4 regions of the Shewanella sp. QJM3NY_23 genome follow, and region 1 is predicted to be linked to each of the others. Evidence: predicted binding sites of a transcription regulator. Region 1 holds the regulator's gene; each other region holds the start of a gene.
The links. Region 1 encodes LexA, which represses DNA repair genes until DNA is damaged. Its sites were predicted from a motif close to TACTGTATNNNNATACAGTA; they were not measured.

Region 1 (4,197 bases):
CTCCCCCAATACAGGAACCACCATTACGGCGCCACGATTACTGCCTTTCATACGCTCATACTGGCGCTCGACCTGATTAGAAAATTTCAGGTGTACTTGCTCAATTTGAAATAACCGACTCTGGGCAACAACTTGTGTATGTAATATCTGTGGCTTTTGGTCCGACATGAATGTCCCTGATAAAATGACGTTTGCATCACAGTTCAATCTTACTATGATGGGCCTAATCCACAACTCTCACGATAGAATTTTTTTACTGACCTTATGTTTCCTTGGGATAAAATCGATACTGTACTGCTTGATATGGATGGCACACTGCTAGATTTGCACTTTGATAGCCATTTTTGGCTCAAGCTAGTGCCGCAAACCTTAAGTCACAGCAGAAACATCTCTCTAAATGAAGCTAATGTCTTGGTAGAACAAGCCTACGATCAAGTGGTTGGCACCTTGGATTGGTATTGCCTCGACTACTGGCAGCAACAACTGCAACTGGATATTGTGCAGCTGCAACGCACATTGGCCGACAGGATACAGTTACGCCAAGACAGCATGCCATTTCTGCACACATTGGCTAAAAAGCATAAAACCAGAATATTAGTGACCAATGCCCACCCTCATAGCCTAGCACTCAAACTAGAACACACAGAGCTAGCGCAAGGGTTAGACCATATGATCTCCAGCCATGAAACGGGTTTTGCTAAAGAGCACCCTCAATTTTGGTCTAGCTTATTTAACCAATATCAATTGCAACCCAGTCGGTGTTTATTTATCGATGACAGCGAAGCTATCTTACATGCCGCCAAACAAGCTGGAGTTGGGTATTTGCTTGGCATAAGCAATCCTGATAGTAAAAAGCCCCATAAAATATTTACCGACTTTCCCGCAATCCATGATTACCATCACCTGTTAGATGACCTTATCGCCAGCAAGCCATAATAGCTCCACGCTTAATGACACAAGATAAGGATAAATGCAGGCGCGTGGTGTAACCAAACCCTATTGACTGCTTATTTGTTTCACCGCCCGAACTTGGCAGAGAGATCACCTCAACAGATAAGAGAGCAATCGCGCCACTCAGCGACACCCAATGAATCCTTTCCGTAAAATCAAATTCATAACATTGATTTAAATTAAAAAGTCAGGTTGCAATAAAAATAAATCTGCGACCTTCTTTTCCAGTTTTAAGCAAATCCCACCACATTGCCGACAAAAATATGCTTAATCCTTGCGCTACTTTAAATACTGTATATACTGACAGTTACTGTATGGAAAGACAGGATCTGTAATGAGACCATTAACCCCTAGACAAGCTGAAATATTAGAATTAATTAAACGCAATATTGCCGATACAGGCATGCCGCCTACCCGAGCTGAAATTGCTCGTCGCCTAGGCTTTAAAAGCGCCAATGCGGCCGAAGAGCATTTAAAAGCCTTAGCCAAAAAAGGCTGCATCGAAATAATGCCTGGGACCTCGCGAGGTATTAAGCTAACTCAAGAAGATGATAGCGAAGATCTTGGCTTACCACTGATTGGACAAGTCGCTGCCGGTGAACCCATTTTGGCCCAAGAACATGTTGAGCAACACTACAAAGTTGACCCAGCGATGTTTCGCCCAAGCGCTGATTTTCTCTTAAGAGTCCGCGGCGATAGCATGAAAAATATTGGTATTCTCGAAGGCGATCTACTTGCGGTACATAAGGTGGAGCAAGCCAGTAATGGGCAGGTTGTCGTAGCTCGCGTCGAAGATGATGTCACAGTAAAGCGCTTTGAAAAGAAAGGTAATACTGTATATCTTCACGCCGAAAATGAAGAATATTCACCGATAGTCGTCGACCTATCTACCCAAAGCCTTAGCATCGAAGGGCTTGCCGTAGGTGTTATCCGCAACGGAGATTGGCAATGAATAATCTAATGGGTAATGCCCCGCGGCATCCCGGCCTTTGGGTCGATATGAATAAGCAACACAAGCCAACTCAGCACTGTACCATTGCGACATTATCGAGTCGCACCCAAGGTAAGCATGAGTTGCAAGCGCTAACACCGCAATTAGCAAGATTAAGCCAACAAGGCCAGTGGGTAGTACTGATTAGCCCACCGAATATTGGCTATAAACAGATGCTCGCCGATGCCGGTGTTCGCATGGATAGAATCTTATTAGTGCACACCAAAGATGAAGTTGAAGCGCTATGGGCGATGGAAAAAGCGCTTACTAGTGGTACGTCCAGTGCGGTGATCAGTTGGACCCAAGCACTCGATGCACGCGATTACCGCCGCTTACAATTGGTCGCCAAAAGTACTCAGGCTCTGGGTGTTGTGATTGAAGAAGCCAATAGTCACCTACCAGTAACTGCCCTAGCAGAGCAAGATCCGGGCTACCACCAAGCATCATTATTTGGCTCACTGCACTAGCATTACTGCTCAAACTTTCCATACTTAAGCCCCGCGAGGGGCTTTTTTGTCGCTGTTTTTTTTAACAAAATAAAAAAAAGTGATCTTGATCAATATTTAAACAGCGATTAAGTTAGTAATAGATATCAACGATTATTTGTTATATCCGAACAATTTAGTAGTCGGCTTCATTGGCTTGCGAGTGAACATCTCTAGCAAAGTCCAGTTAAGCTGAAATTAGCCTGATATAGTCAGCCGTAAGTGCAAATGTGGTGACCACCAGCAATAACAACATCAATACCACCAGCGCACTATGAAGTCATCGTTGCTTTTTTGGGAACTGAAAAGTTTGCATGGAGCCGAGACATACTGTGTGACTTTTCTTTGTAGTTGCCTTCGCAATTGACAGAGGAGAAGTCTAGTGAAGCATCTGTGGTATAGCTTGCTGGGGTTACTACTAGCCCCGCCCATATTCGCAGCGGATATGCCCCTTAATATGACACCAGGGGTAACAGAGATCAGTGGTAAGGTTTTTGGCCTCCATATGACCATTCTCTATATCTGTTGCGCCATCGGCATCATAGTGTTTGGGGTAATGATCTACTCCATCATTAACCATCGTCGCTCAAAAGGCGCAGTGGCAGCCAATTTTCATGAAAGCACTAAAGTCGAAATAGCTTGGACTATCGTCCCTTTTGTTATCTTGATCGTGATGGCTATCCCCGCCACTAAGACTCTTATCGCCATGGAGGATCCTAGCGATGCAGATATCACCATCAAGGTAACGGGTTCACAGTGGAAATGGCATTACAGTTATTTTGATCACGATATCGAATACTACAGCTTGCTTGCTACCCCTAGAGCACAAATTGAAGGCAGTGAAACGAAGGGCGAAAACTATCTATTAGAAGTCGACAGACCCCTAGTACTTCCCATTAATAAAAAAGTGCGTTTCTTGATGACCTCAGATGATGTGATCCATTCTTGGTGGGTGCCAGCCTTTGCGGTAAAAAAAGATGCTAACCCCGGTTTCATCAATGAAGCTTGGACCCGCGTGGATAAACCCGGCACTTACCGCGGCCAATGTGCAGAACTGTGCGGTAAGGATCACGGCTTTATGCCCATAGTGGTTGAAGTGTTGTCTGAAGCCGATTTTGATATCTGGATCGATGAGCAAAAAAACCAAGCCACAATCGCCGCCGCCGCGACCGAAGCCTCATTATCGCAAACCTTATCTATGGATGAACTGATGACCCAAGGTGAGCAGATATACATGGCACGCTGCGCCGCCTGCCACCAGCCAAATGGCATGGGACTTCCAGGGGTGTTCCCCGGATTAAAAGCCAGCGCCATTGCCACCGGCCCAGTCACAGCACATATCGATATTGTTGTTAATGGTAAGGCGGGCACTGCAATGCAAGCCTTCGCTGGACAGCTAACACCACAGGAGATAGCGGCTGTGGTGACATATGAGCGTAACGCTTGGGGCAATGATGTCGGTGATACCGTCCAAGCCGCTGACGTTAGTCAACATGGTCAATAGGGAGGCATGATGAATACAACAACGCGCGAAGCCAATATGGATGCCGCTCATATTGAAGAGTCTAACGAACACCACGAAGCTCACCCAACCGGCATAAAGCGTTGGCTATTTACCACTAATCATAAAGATATCGGCACCTTATACCTGTGGTTCAGCTTTATTATGTTTCTTACTGGCGGTGCCATGGCCATGGTGATCCGAGCCGAACTGTTTCAGCCTGGATTACAATTAGTCGAGCCCAACTTTTTTAATCAAATGACCACTGT
Region 2 (4,197 bases), 990 kb from region 1:
AGCCAGGTTTTAATACACCACCGTCACGGATCAGCATGGGGGGATTATCGACAATGGCACGGCTCAGCAATGCGTGCTCTTCGGGAAATTCTCCCAGCATTATCGCAAGGTTAGTCAAATGTTGACTATGGCAATTAGCTAATAGTTGTTTGATTGCAGGCAACAAGGATAACGATTGACGTAAGCGAGCAAAGTCGCGAGGACGAGCACTGCGTAGGGCTAAACGGGCGGTGATACGCTCAATGTCTCCCAAGGCTTTTAATTGCTCGTGTAAAGTTTCAACGTCGCCAGAGCTGAGTAGTTCTTCGACCGCATCATGACGGGCGCGAATAGTGTGATGGTTGCGCAGTGGCTCGTGTATCCAGCGCTGCAACATACGGCTTCCCATTGGGGTTGCCGTGTTGTCGAGGATAGCGGCTAAGGTGTTATCGAAGCCACCTTGCAGGTTTTTAGTCAACTCGAGATTACGGCGTGTCGCCGCATCGAGAATAATACTGTCACACTGATTAAAGCGAACAATCGAATTGATATGGGGTAAGGCGGTGCGCTGGGTGTCTTTAACATACTGCATCAGACAGCCCGCGGCTTGAAGCGAGAGCCTAACGTCACCTAACCCAAAGCCATAAAGATCTTTGGTGCCAAATTGTGCCAGTAATAATTGATAGCTAGTGTCGTAGTCAAATTCCCACTCTGGGCGCCGACGTTTGCCATTAAAACTGGCAATAAGGCCCATCTCACTAAAATCTTCACTGTGCAACAGTTCGGCAGGATTAGTGCGCTGTAATTCAGCTTCTAACGCTTCTCTGCTGGGAAGTTCAGTGACAACAAAACGTCCTGAGGAGACATCTAGCGTGGCATAACCGAAGCCGACTTTGCCATGATATACGGCTGCCAATAAATTATCTTGCCGCTCTTGTAATAAGGCTTCATCGGTTAAGGTGCCAGGCGTGACGATACGCACCACTTTGCGTTCAACTGGGCCTTTGGACGTAGCCGGGTCGCCCACTTGTTCACAAATGGCCACCGACACACGTAATTGCACCAATTTTGCTAGGTAGCCTTCGACCGCATGATAAGGAATACCCGCCATAGGGATAGGGTCTCCGCCACTCTTACCGCGAGCGGTTAATGAGATCCCCAGCAGCTCAGAGGCTAACTTGGCATCATCATAGAACAACTCATAAAAGTCACCCATACGATAAAACAGTAACATATCAGGTGCTTCGGCTTTTAGCGTCAGATATTGACGCATCATTGGGGTGTGTTTCTCGAGGTTTTGAATATCAACTGCGTTCATGAAGTAACCAAGGTATCCTGCAAAAAAAGCTCAGCATAACAACCCTTGGGTTGCTAGCGTATGATTGGCGCCAATATTAGCAATAATTTCACTTTAACGGGCGTATTTATCCAGCAAAAATTGTATTATTTAAACTCAACTGAGCTCACCCTTAGGCTAAGTGGCTGTTTTAAATTTAGTAAAAAATAATCATCAACAGCACTTGATACTGTATGATTGTACAGTATACTAGTCAGCATATTGAGACACATAAAGCACAGCTCGTTGTAAGCGCTATGCTTTATCCTAACGGATTTACCACAGCGCAACGCCTGTGATAGAGAGGAAAGCACCATGAAGATAGATGCAAATAAAGAGAAAGCCCTTAACGCGGTTCTAGGTCAAATTGAAAAACAATTTGGTAAAGGATCCATCATGAAGTTAGGTGAAAACCGCTCTATGGATGTTGAGACTATCTCTACAGGCTCTCTATCATTAGATATTGCACTCGGTGCAGGTGGTTTACCCCTAGGCCGTATCGTTGAAATTTATGGCCCTGAGTCATCAGGTAAAACCACATTGACCCTTGAAGTGATTGCGGCAGCGCAGCGTGATGGCAAAGTGTGTGCCTTTATCGATGCCGAGCACGCACTTGACCCGATTTATGCGCAAAAGCTAGGTGTCGATATTGATAACCTATTATGTTCTCAGCCTGATACGGGTGAGCAAGCGTTAGAGATTTGTGACGCCTTGACTCGCAGCGGCGCGGTTGATGTGATCATTGTCGACTCGGTGGCAGCGTTAACCCCTAAGGCTGAAATTGAAGGTGAGATCGGTGACTCACACATGGGCTTAGCGGCGCGTATGATGAGCCAAGCAATGCGTAAGCTTGCCGGTAACCTTAAGCAATCTAACACGCTACTTATCTTCATTAACCAAATCCGTATGAAAATTGGTGTGATGTTTGGTAACCCAGAAACCACAACAGGTGGTAACGCACTGAAGTTTTATGCCTCGGTTCGTCTTGATATTCGCCGTACTGGTGCGATTAAAGATCGTGATGAAGTTATAGGTAACGAAACTCGCGTTAAAGTGGTTAAAAACAAAATTGCTGCGCCGTTTAAGCAAGCTGAATTCCAAATCCTTTATGGCGAAGGCATTAACCGTACAGGTGAGTTAGTAGACCTAGGTGTGGCGCATAAACTGATTGAGAAAGCCGGTGCTTGGTACAGCTATAAAGGTGACAAGATTGGTCAAGGCCGTGCAAACGCAGGTAAATACCTAACAGAAAACCCAGAAATAGCCAAAGAGATTGATACCGCACTGCGTGCCATGCTGCTTGGTGGCTCAAAAGTGGCTGCTGAGCCTGCCGTTAGCGATGAAAATATCGACTTAGAAACAGGTGAAGTGTTTTAAGTATTAACTTGTTATGACAGCTTCTGCTATGCATATCGCGGTTGGGCTCCTTGCCCGCCGCGACTATTCACGCCATCAAATCAAAACTAAACTGCTACAAAAAGGCTTTGAGTTAGGCGAAATTGAGCCTGTGCTCGATCGTTGCATCGACAATGGTTTTTTAGATGATGACCGCTTTGCTGCCTTATTACTGCGTTCTCATATTAGCAAGGGCCATGGCCAAAATCGCATTCGTCAATCGATGGCACAAAAAGGGTTATCGAAAGAGGTGATTGAAAGGGCACTAAACAATAGTGATTGTGACTGGTTTGAGCTAGCAAAATCAAAAGCCAATAAAAAGTTTTCTAATAGCGGACCCATTAGCGATCAAAAAGATCGTGCTAAACGTGTACGTTATTTAATGGGGCAGGGTTATAGCTTCGACCAAATAGCCTATGCGCTAGAGGTTGACCCCGATACCTGATCACCTATTGAGATAACGAATGCTTTTAAGGTATTCATTCTCTAAGGTATCTATTGCCATAACGTATCTGAATCTTGTAAGTCGCTTAAACCCGTCGCCTCCTTTAGCCCGAAGACGCAGCATCGTTATAATTAAATTACGCCATGACATTCGGCGTCCCGACAGCAGGTTAAATGGCTTACATTCTCCTAATGTTAAGCGACTCACCCCTGCTTGCTTTAATAATCATGCTTGCTTGTTATTACCGTTTTGTGCCTTTCTTTTTGTTCGTTTATATCACTTCCTCCGTTAAACCACTGGTTGTTCACTAATAGACTGCTTATAATGCAGGGCTAACTCGAGTGTCGGTGAAGTTTCGATTTTCACCGCGAATGTAACCTAATTCAGGATGATTTCATGTATCAAACCACTGCAGCGCTGAGAAGTGCTTTCTTGGAGTTCTTCCGCAGAAATAGTCACCAGGTAGTGGACAGCAGTTCACTGGTACCTGGCAATGATCCGACCTTGTTGTTCACCAACGCAGGTATGAACCAGTTTAAAGATGTCTTTCTTGGTGAAGACAAGCGCGATTACACCAGGGCGACAACCTCACAACGCTGTGTACGTGCCGGTGGCAAGCACAACGATTTGGATAACGTAGGTTATACCGCGCGTCACCATACCTTCTTTGAAATGCTTGGTAACTTCAGCTTCGGCGATTACTTTAAGCAAGAAGCAATCACTTTCGCTTGGACCTTTCTAACGGAAGAGTTAAAGCTGCCCAAAGAACGTCTGTGCGTCACGATTTATGAAACCGATGATGAAGCCTTCGAGATCTGGAACAAAAAGATTGGTGTTGCGGCTGAAAACATTATTCGTATCGGTGATAACAAAGGCGCTGCTTACGCTTCAGATAACTTCTGGCAAATGGGCGATACCGGTCCTTGTGGTCCTTGTTCTGAAATTTTCTATGATCATGGCGAGCATATCTGGGGTGGCCGTCCTGGCACGCCAGAAGAAGACGGTGACCGCTTCATTGAAATTTGGAACATCGTATTTATGC
Region 3 (4,197 bases), 1.3 Mb from region 1:
GATAGGTGTAGGCGCGGTTTTGGCCCTTGGCGGCATGGATGCCGCCGTGGAGCGTATAGGGATATATTCACAGCGAGCCAAAAGAGCGCTTGCACATAACGCCTGCGGCAGGCTATTAATTGCCATTAAGGTGCGTTTTCATAGCACATCAATAAATGAAAATTCAGCATAACGCTGCTCAAGTAAACTTAAAAAAATGCCATACCTTCACTTCAAGGCCACCACACTTTGGGGCAAAACTGAGTTAGCTTTCTACTCGCCACTCACACCAAATGCAGTCAAATCGAAGAGATGAAATAGCCCTGTGTAGATACAGCTGCGGACGTTGATGGCAGGGATACCATCGTCGAGCCTCCACGGATGGCTCACAACGATATCCCTATCTAAAAGCCAGTTCGACATCCTTGTCTCTCGTTCACGAGTATATGGCTGTCGCCAAGCTCACCGTGTAGCAGAAGTGTTTACACATAAGGTCGTTCTGTCACATCCATGTGATCACGACATTTGCGCATCCATGCACTGCACCCGCCGGACAGGCGATTGACCACAGTGAAGGTACGCCTTCAAATACTCTAAACCAATACCAACTAAACCAAACGAAAAAATGACAAACCTTCATTTGAAGGCTAACCCTAAAACCCGAGATCCATCTGTGCAGCATTAAATTCATCTTCACTGTCACTGATGACAGCAGCACTCTCTAACCCTACCGACACACCGAGCAAGCGGATGCCGCGTCCCTCTTGGCGTGCTAACGCTTGCGATAACAGGTCATAAAACAATTTAACCGACACCTGATCGCTGCGATGCTCTATCGTGGTCTGTTTAAAATCATCAAATTTAAGTTTAACCACTTGCTTATGAATACGTCGCGCCGACGCGCTGCGACTAATGCGTGCCCCTAACTCTTGGATAAGTTGCGGCATAACCGATTCACACTGCTCCAAGGTATAGATATCCTTGGCCAGCGTAGTTTCGACTCCCACCGACTTTCGTTCCCGATGAGGCGAAATACTGCGATTATCGATCCCTTGTGCTCGCTCGACTAAGACACCACCAAACTTACCGAAACGCTCGATTAACGCCGTTTTAGAACACTGCTGCACATCCAAACAGGTGTTCAATCCCATCTGCGCTAACTTGGCGGCAGTGACTTTTCCCACTCCGGGGATCTTTATCAGGGGTAAGGTTTTAACAAATTCGGTTATGGCATCCGGGGTGATCACATATTGGCCATTGGGTTTATTGAGATCGGAGGCAATTTTGGCTAAAAACTTAACTGGGGCTATCCCAGCCGATGCAGTGAGACCTGTAAGGTCAAATATCTCTTGCCTAATCGCTTCTGCAATTAAGGTCGCAGAGCCTTTATGGGCATCGCAATCGGTGACATCGAGGTAGGCTTCATCGAGCGATAAGGGTTCGACTAATTCGGTATAGCGATTAAAGACGCTGCGGATCTGAGTGGAGACCGCTTTATACACATCCATTCGACCCGGCACCAAAATTAAATCGGGACACAACTTTAAGGCATAGGCTGAGGCCATAGCCGAGCGTACACCAAATTGCCGAGCCTGATAATTACAGGTACTGATCACCCCGCGGCGATCGCTGCGCCCGCCCACGGCTATCGGCTTGTCTCTTAACTCGGGAAAATCTCGCATTTCAACTGCCGCATAAAAGCAGTCCATGTCCACATGAATAATCTTTCTCAATGGGCATTACCTCCACCCGCAAGAATACTGTATATTTAAACAGTGCACAAACACTTATCCATGCCAACTCACCTAAACCTGCCACAGCAGTAGGCTTAAAGGCCCTACCGCCTTAAGCGTAAACAAAAAACCACAGCATTATGCTGTGGCTTAGATCTAACGTTTTAGCTATCGGCTACTTTTATCCGCCATGATTAGAACAACCAAAGTGAACTTGGAGCAATTCAAATAACCGCGACTTGCACTACCTTAGTTGCAGCCCACAGCTTATAACCTTACATCTTAGACTGCAGGTAATTTTGCAGCCCAATTTTATCGATGAGACCCAGTTGTTTCTCTAACCAATACATGTGATCTGACTCGGTTTCCTCAAGTAATACCTCGAGCAATTCGCGTGAGACATAATCTTTGTGGGCTTCACATAAGGCGATGGCTTTACGCAGGTTATCGGCAACTTGATACTCATAGTTAAGATCATTTTGTAGCATCTCTTGCGGATCTTTACCTATGTGCAGTGCTTCGCGGCTGGCTACATCGGGTGTGCCCTCGAGAAACAGTATGCGCTCGACCAACTTTTTGGCATGTTCACGCTCATCGTCTGACTCATGGGAAATGCGCTCATGTAGCTCAGTTAAGCCCCAATCGTCGTACATCAGCCCGTGTACAAAATATTGATCCATCGCCGACAATTCGCCAGTAAGCAATTGATTAAGTGTATTAATAACGTCTTGATTACCTTTCATCCTAAACTCCTACTCTGACTCTATCTGCGCTTGTAAATAGTTCTGAATCCCTGTCATCTTTATCAAGTCTTGCTGCGCTTCAATCCAATCAAGATAGGCCTCTTCATCTTCGAGTAGATCTTCTAGGATTTCACGGCTGACATAATCTTGCTCAGACTCACAGAGACTTATCACGTTACGTAGTTCACTCAATTGTGCTTCGAGCATGGTTTTATCGCATTGCAGCATCTCTTGTGGATTTTCGCCAATATGCAGTTTTTCAAGTTGCTGCAGGTTAGGCAGCCCTTCGAGAAACAATACCCGCTCAATTAACTTGTCGGCATGTTTCATGTCCTGTATCGACTTTTTATAACATTTTTCGTTGAGCTCTTCTAAACCCCAATTTTTATACATACGCGCATGTAAAAAGTATTGGTTAATGGCGGTGAGCTCAAATGTCAAAATCTTATTGAGATGCCGAATGACATTCGGATGACCTTTCATAGCAATTATCCTTATGTTCTATGAGAAATAGTGAGTATCTGACCACGTTACTAACGCTGACAGTGTCGATGAGCCTCATGCTCTTACACTGCAGGGCAATAATCTGTAATACCACTCTCAAGCTACTGGATCACGCCAATGAATACAATGTTGTGAGGGGGCTTAGCAAGATTCACCAAGGGATCCTTGGCCGTGATGGGATAACAGTATAGCCTAAAGTGATAGTAACAAACGGTGATACGCTGGGAATGCGACATTGAGAGGACAATAAAAAAGGCACCGATATCGGTGCCTTTGTGACATAAAATTAAGGGATTATATGATGCGGTCTTGATTAAATTTGTTGCTGCGCTCTTCTTCAGCCATTTTAGCTTTACGCTTGTCGCACGGATCATCGCAATCGCACGCTTTATCGATGCCTAAGGCACCTAATCCACCACAGCTACCCGCAACTACTTTTTGCTTGACGATATAACCTATCGACATTAATACGAAAAAAAGCAGTAATACCACAAACGCCGCTAAAAAATTGCCCATCATATACTCCAAATGCTTACCACCTACACTGCAGGCAATATGCGTCAAAAATCAATTGGGTGACTCTGCCAAACACCTCTAGATGCATGACAGCGTCTGTATTATATCACAAGCCAACGAAGGGCTTAAACGCATCACTATAATAGACCTTGAAACCGTCAGGCTGTTTTTCTATTAGCATGATGGCAAGATGGTGCTCTTGGGCCAAGGCTAATGAGTCTTCAGTGCCCATCACCATCATAGCGGTCGCGTAGCCGTCGGCTATCATACTTTGCTTATGCAGCACAGTGACAGAAGCGAGGCGATGATTCACCGGATAACCGGTTCTAGGGTCAATAATATGGGTAAAGCGTTGACCGTCTTCTTCGTAGTAATTACGATAATCACCTGAGGTTGCCATCGCCATATTGCCGGGTGTTATCACCTGCTGAACTTGACGTTCATCAATATCGGGCTGCTCGATCGCTATACGCCATGGACTGCCATCGGCTTTAGTGCCATATAGGCTGACTTCTCCGCCAATCTCCACCAAATAACCTTTAGGCTGATATTTAGCCAAAAGGTGAGCCACCTTATCAACTCCAAAGCCTTTAGCAATGGAAGATAAATCGACATATAAATCTGGGTTGTCTTTACGCAGCTTTAACCCATCAACACTTAAATGCTCGATGCCTGTTTTTGCTCTGGTCTGGGCGATTAGCTCGTCGCTAGGCACTTTGACG
Region 4 (4,197 bases), 530 kb from region 1:
ACCATGCCAGCCCAATATCACTGGGACAATTTGCTCAAATTGGGCCAGCCTTTGATTGACGCACCGGTTATCACCTCAGATAAAATAATGACCATCATCTACACTTCGGGCTCTACCGGTAAGCCTAAAGGGGCGATACAAACATTCGCCAGTTTTGAATGGACCTGTAAAGCCGTGGTGCGCGATCTAAAAACCGATGTAGAAGATAGGCTACTATCATATCTGCCACTGGCGCACATTACTGAACGCGTGGCGATGGAAGGCTCCTCATTCTATTCCGGCAGTAGTGTGGCCTTCGTTGAAAGTCTCGACAGTTTTGTCGACGATGTTAAACGTGCCAGACCGACGGTGTTTTTCTCTGTGCCAAGGCTTTGGAGCCTATTTCAGAAAAATATTATCGATAAAATTGGCTATACCAAACTGAATTTCTTACTAAAAGTGCCTATCATCAGCAGTATTGTTAAGCGTAAAATCCGCCAAGGATTAGGGCTTGAACACTGTCATCTACTGGGATCCGGCTCAGCGCCTATTCCCCCCTCGCTGATCACTTGGTACCACAAGATTGGCCTAGATATTTGCGAAGCCTGGGGCATGACAGAAAACAGCGCTTACTCCATCATTAACCACCCTTTCAATGTGAGTAAAATTGGCACCGTTGGCCGCGCCGTAGAAGGCTGCAGCATAAAGCAAGCTGACAATGGTGAGCTGTTAGTTAAAAGCCCAGGCCTAATGACTGGTTATTATAAACAACCCGAAACCAGCGCCAGCAGTTTCGATGCCGAAGGCTATTTCCACACGGGAGACTTATGCGCTATCGATGATGAGGGTTATGTGACCATCACAGGACGAGTTAAAGACAACTTCAAAACCTCTAAAGGCAAATATGTGGCTCCAGTGCCAATTGAACGTAAATTGGCACAAGATCCTCACGTTGAGCTCATCTGCATCATAGGCTCGGGCTTACCGCACCCTATCGCCTTGGTGCAACTCTCAGAGGGTGCTGCGCTACAACCTAAAGAAGAGATCCGCGCTTCACTCAAGGCGACACTCGACAGCGTTAATCCGCATCTAGAGTCTCACGAAACTGTCGATGCCATAGTGGTCGTCAGTGAGCCTTGGGATATCGACAACGATGTCCTCACGCCGACACTCAAGATTAAACGCCACGTACTTGAAGAGCGCTTTAGTGCCAAAGTCGATGGGCTGCGCGGCGGTAAAATCCGCTGGGAAGATGAACTTTAAGCCCTTAGGCATAAATTAATCGGTGTAACAGCTAAAAGCACGTCTAAGACGTGCTTTTTTACTATTAATTTAACCGCTTATCTTAAATAAAATTTAATCTTGGTAGTGCGAAATTTTAGTTGCCTTCCGAGTGCGAAAGCCTATCCTTGCCGCCTAACGTTTATTGGAGGTAACCATGTTGACTTTATTAGCCATTATCGGTGGTTTTATTATCCTGACCGCGGGGGCAGAAGCCTTGGTACGCGGTGCTAGCTCGGTGGCATTAAAGTTAGGAATTGCACCTTTAATCATAGGATTAACTATTGTTGCATTCGGTACTAGTGCACCTGAACTGGCTGTAAGCCTTAAATCTGCATTAGCTGGCAACCCAGGTATCGCAATCGGTAATGTCATCGGGTCTAACATTGCCAATATTGGTTTGATCTTAGGCATCACCGCCCTTATTCGGCCAATACAAGTACAGACGCAAATGATCAAACGGGATATCCCCATCATGATCGGCGCCAGTCTACTGTTTTGGGGCTTGATTAACGATGGCGATGTCAGCCTGCTCGATGGTGCACTGCTCACAGCATTGCTAGTGGCCTATTTAGGCTTTAGCTATATCAGCAGCAAAGGGGAAGGAGCCGACGATATTCCAGGCTCAAGTTCGGTACATCCCTTGTTAGCGGCTCTACTCATCGCCGTGGGTATCAGCATGCTGGTTGGCGGTGGTATGCTGTTTGTCGATGGTGCGGTGACACTGGCACAGCAATTTGGGGTTAGCGAGTTAATTATCGGCCTGACCATAGTCGCGATCGGCACCAGCATGCCTGAACTGGTGACATCGGTCGTGGCGGCCCGTAAAGGCGAAAGCGATATCGCCATCGGTAATGTTGTTGGCTCTAACCTTTTTAATATATTGGGTATTTTAGGTATTACTGCACTTGTGCATCCTATTACCTCGGGTGGGTTACAAATTATCGATATGAGTGTGATGCTGGCGCTGGCGCTGATCTTACTGCCTGTGGCGTGGACAGGCTTACGCATTGGGCGCCGCGAGGGGGCCTTACTGCTAGTGGCTTACCTTGCCTATATGGGTTATCTCATTAATAGCGCTATGGGATAACACCGCTAATGAAGCAGCCTTAAACAAGGCCACCAAACCCAATAGCTCAACAAATAGACCTAGGCAAGAGTCCTAGGTCTATTTGTATTTGCCTCACCCCTCTCACGCTTCACCACGCACATGTGCTTTTTCCCTCGGACTGTCGCAGCCCACAGCACGTCAATTTGACTAAGATTGCGTTCAGAGTAAACTCTGATAATATATGTATATATTTACAGTGATTGAGCCAATAGTTGTTTAAATGACTCAATGAATCAAATGGGTATAAAGCGTGGATAGACTCGATCTTATGGCTGTTACAGAGCTAAAGGGCGTTGCGATTAAAATGGCGCAGCGGCTAGATAAGCTCGGCATAAAAACAGTCCAAGATCTCCTATTTCACCTGCCACTGCGCTATGAAGACCGCACCCAGATTTATCCCATTGCTGCGCTTTATCCCGGTAGCTATGGCACCATAGAAGCCGTGATTCAGTCATCGCAAATTATTCAAGGCCGCAAACGTATGCTCACCTGCACCGTACGCGATGACAGCGGCATGATGACCTTACGTTTCTTTAATTTTTCAGTCGCCCAGCGCAACGGTTTAGAAAATGGAGCGACTATTCGCGCCTATGGCGAAGTGCGCCGCGCTAAACATTCGGTAGAGATCATCCATCCAGAATATAAGGTCATACATGGCCCCAGCGATGCAGGGCTCAGTGAAACACTCACCCCTATCTACCCCACTACCGAAGGGCTAAAGCAAGCCAGCTGGATAAAATTGACCGACCAAGCGTTGGCATTGCTCGACAGTGGCGCATTGGCCGAGTTATTACCGCCAGCGCTGCGACCTAATCAGATGTCGCTCATAGAGGCGCTCAAATTACTGCATCGGCCACCCACAGGCACCGACCCTTTTACACTCGAACAAGGCTCTCATCCGGCGCAGCAGCGCTTGATCCAAGAAGAACTACTGGCCCACAATTTGAGTATGTTACAGCTAAGGCAACGCAGTAATCGCGACGCGGCCGTATCGCTCACAGGTAGCGGCCAACTGGTCAATCCGTTTTTAACCGCCTTACCCTTTAGCCCAACTGGAGCCCAGCAACGTGTGGTGGCAGAGATCAAGAGTGATTTACGCCAGCAACATCCTATGATGCGCTTAGTGCAAGGCGATGTGGGATCAGGCAAAACCTTAGTCGCCGCATTGGCGGCGCTACAAGCGATTGAGAGCGGTTATCAGGTCGCCATGATGGCGCCCACCGAACTACTGGCAGAGCAACATGCCAATAACTTTGCCGCTTGGTTTGAGCCACTGGGATTAACCGTGGGTTGGCTAGCGGGCAAGCTTAAAGGTAAGGCGCGCGGCCAGTCTCTGGACATGATAAAAAGTGGTGAAGCCCATATCGTTATTGGTACCCACGCGATTTTTCAAGACAAGGTCGAATTTAATAACCTAGCCCTGATCATTATTGATGAGCAGCACAGGTTCGGCGTACACCAGCGACTGGGACTACGTGAAAAGGGGATCAGTCAGGGCTTTCATCCACACCAATTAATCATGACCGCCACGCCTATCCCGCGCACATTAGCCATGACCGCCTACGCCGATTTAGACACCTCTATTATTGACGAACTACCGCCCGGCAGAACTCCCGTAACCACGGTGGCGGTATCCGATAGCAGACGAGCAGAGGTGATTGAGCGAGTCCGCCAAGCCGCTCTGCAACATAATCGCCAAGCATATTGGGTCTGTACCCTGATTGAAGAATCGGAAGTATTAGAGTGCCAAGCGGCAGAAGACACCGCAGAGGAACTCAAGCAGCAACTACCTGAGTTATCAGTAGGTCTGGTACATGGACGGATGA

Region 2: recA (recombinase RecA) is a predicted target of LexA. The motif match lies at 1,504-1,523, and genes of this name have one in related genera.
Region 3: dinB (DNA polymerase IV) is a predicted target of LexA. The motif match lies at 1,738-1,757, and genes of this name have one in related genera.
Region 4: recG (ATP-dependent DNA helicase RecG) is a predicted target of LexA. The motif match lies at 2,551-2,570, and genes of this name have one in related genera.

The regions. Positions count from the first base shown of each region.
Region 1 covers NZ_CM149657.1:106,229-110,425, reverse strand. The annotation lists gene nudE (ADP compounds hydrolase NudE) at 1-168, opposite strand, end outside; gene yrfG (GMP/IMP nucleotidase) at 265-936, shown strand; gene lexA (transcriptional repressor LexA) at 1,286-1,903, shown strand; gene AC0VXX_RS00495 (cell division inhibitor SulA) at 1,900-2,409, shown strand; partial or broken gene coxB (cytochrome c oxidase subunit II) at 2,810-3,922, shown strand; gene ctaD (cytochrome c oxidase subunit I) at 3,941-4,197, shown strand, end outside.
Region 2 covers NZ_CM149657.1:1,093,923-1,098,119, forward strand. The annotation lists gene mutS (DNA mismatch repair protein MutS) at 1-1,297, opposite strand, end outside; gene recA (recombinase RecA) at 1,631-2,692, shown strand; gene recX (recombination regulator RecX) at 2,706-3,155, shown strand; gene alaS (alanine--tRNA ligase) at 3,552-4,197, shown strand, end outside.
Region 3 covers NZ_CM149657.1:2,893,284-2,897,480, forward strand. The annotation lists gene dinB (DNA polymerase IV) at 633-1,712, opposite strand; gene bfr (bacterioferritin) at 1,988-2,455, opposite strand; gene bfr (bacterioferritin) at 2,465-2,938, opposite strand; gene nqrM ((Na+)-NQR maturation NqrM) at 3,254-3,475, opposite strand; gene AC0VXX_RS12840 (FAD:protein FMN transferase) at 3,582-4,197, opposite strand, start outside.
Region 4 covers NZ_CM149657.1:3,658,036-3,662,232, forward strand. The annotation lists gene AC0VXX_RS16155 (AMP-binding protein) at 1-1,242, shown strand, start outside; gene AC0VXX_RS16160 (calcium/sodium antiporter) at 1,418-2,350, shown strand; gene recG (ATP-dependent DNA helicase RecG) at 2,622-4,197, shown strand, end outside.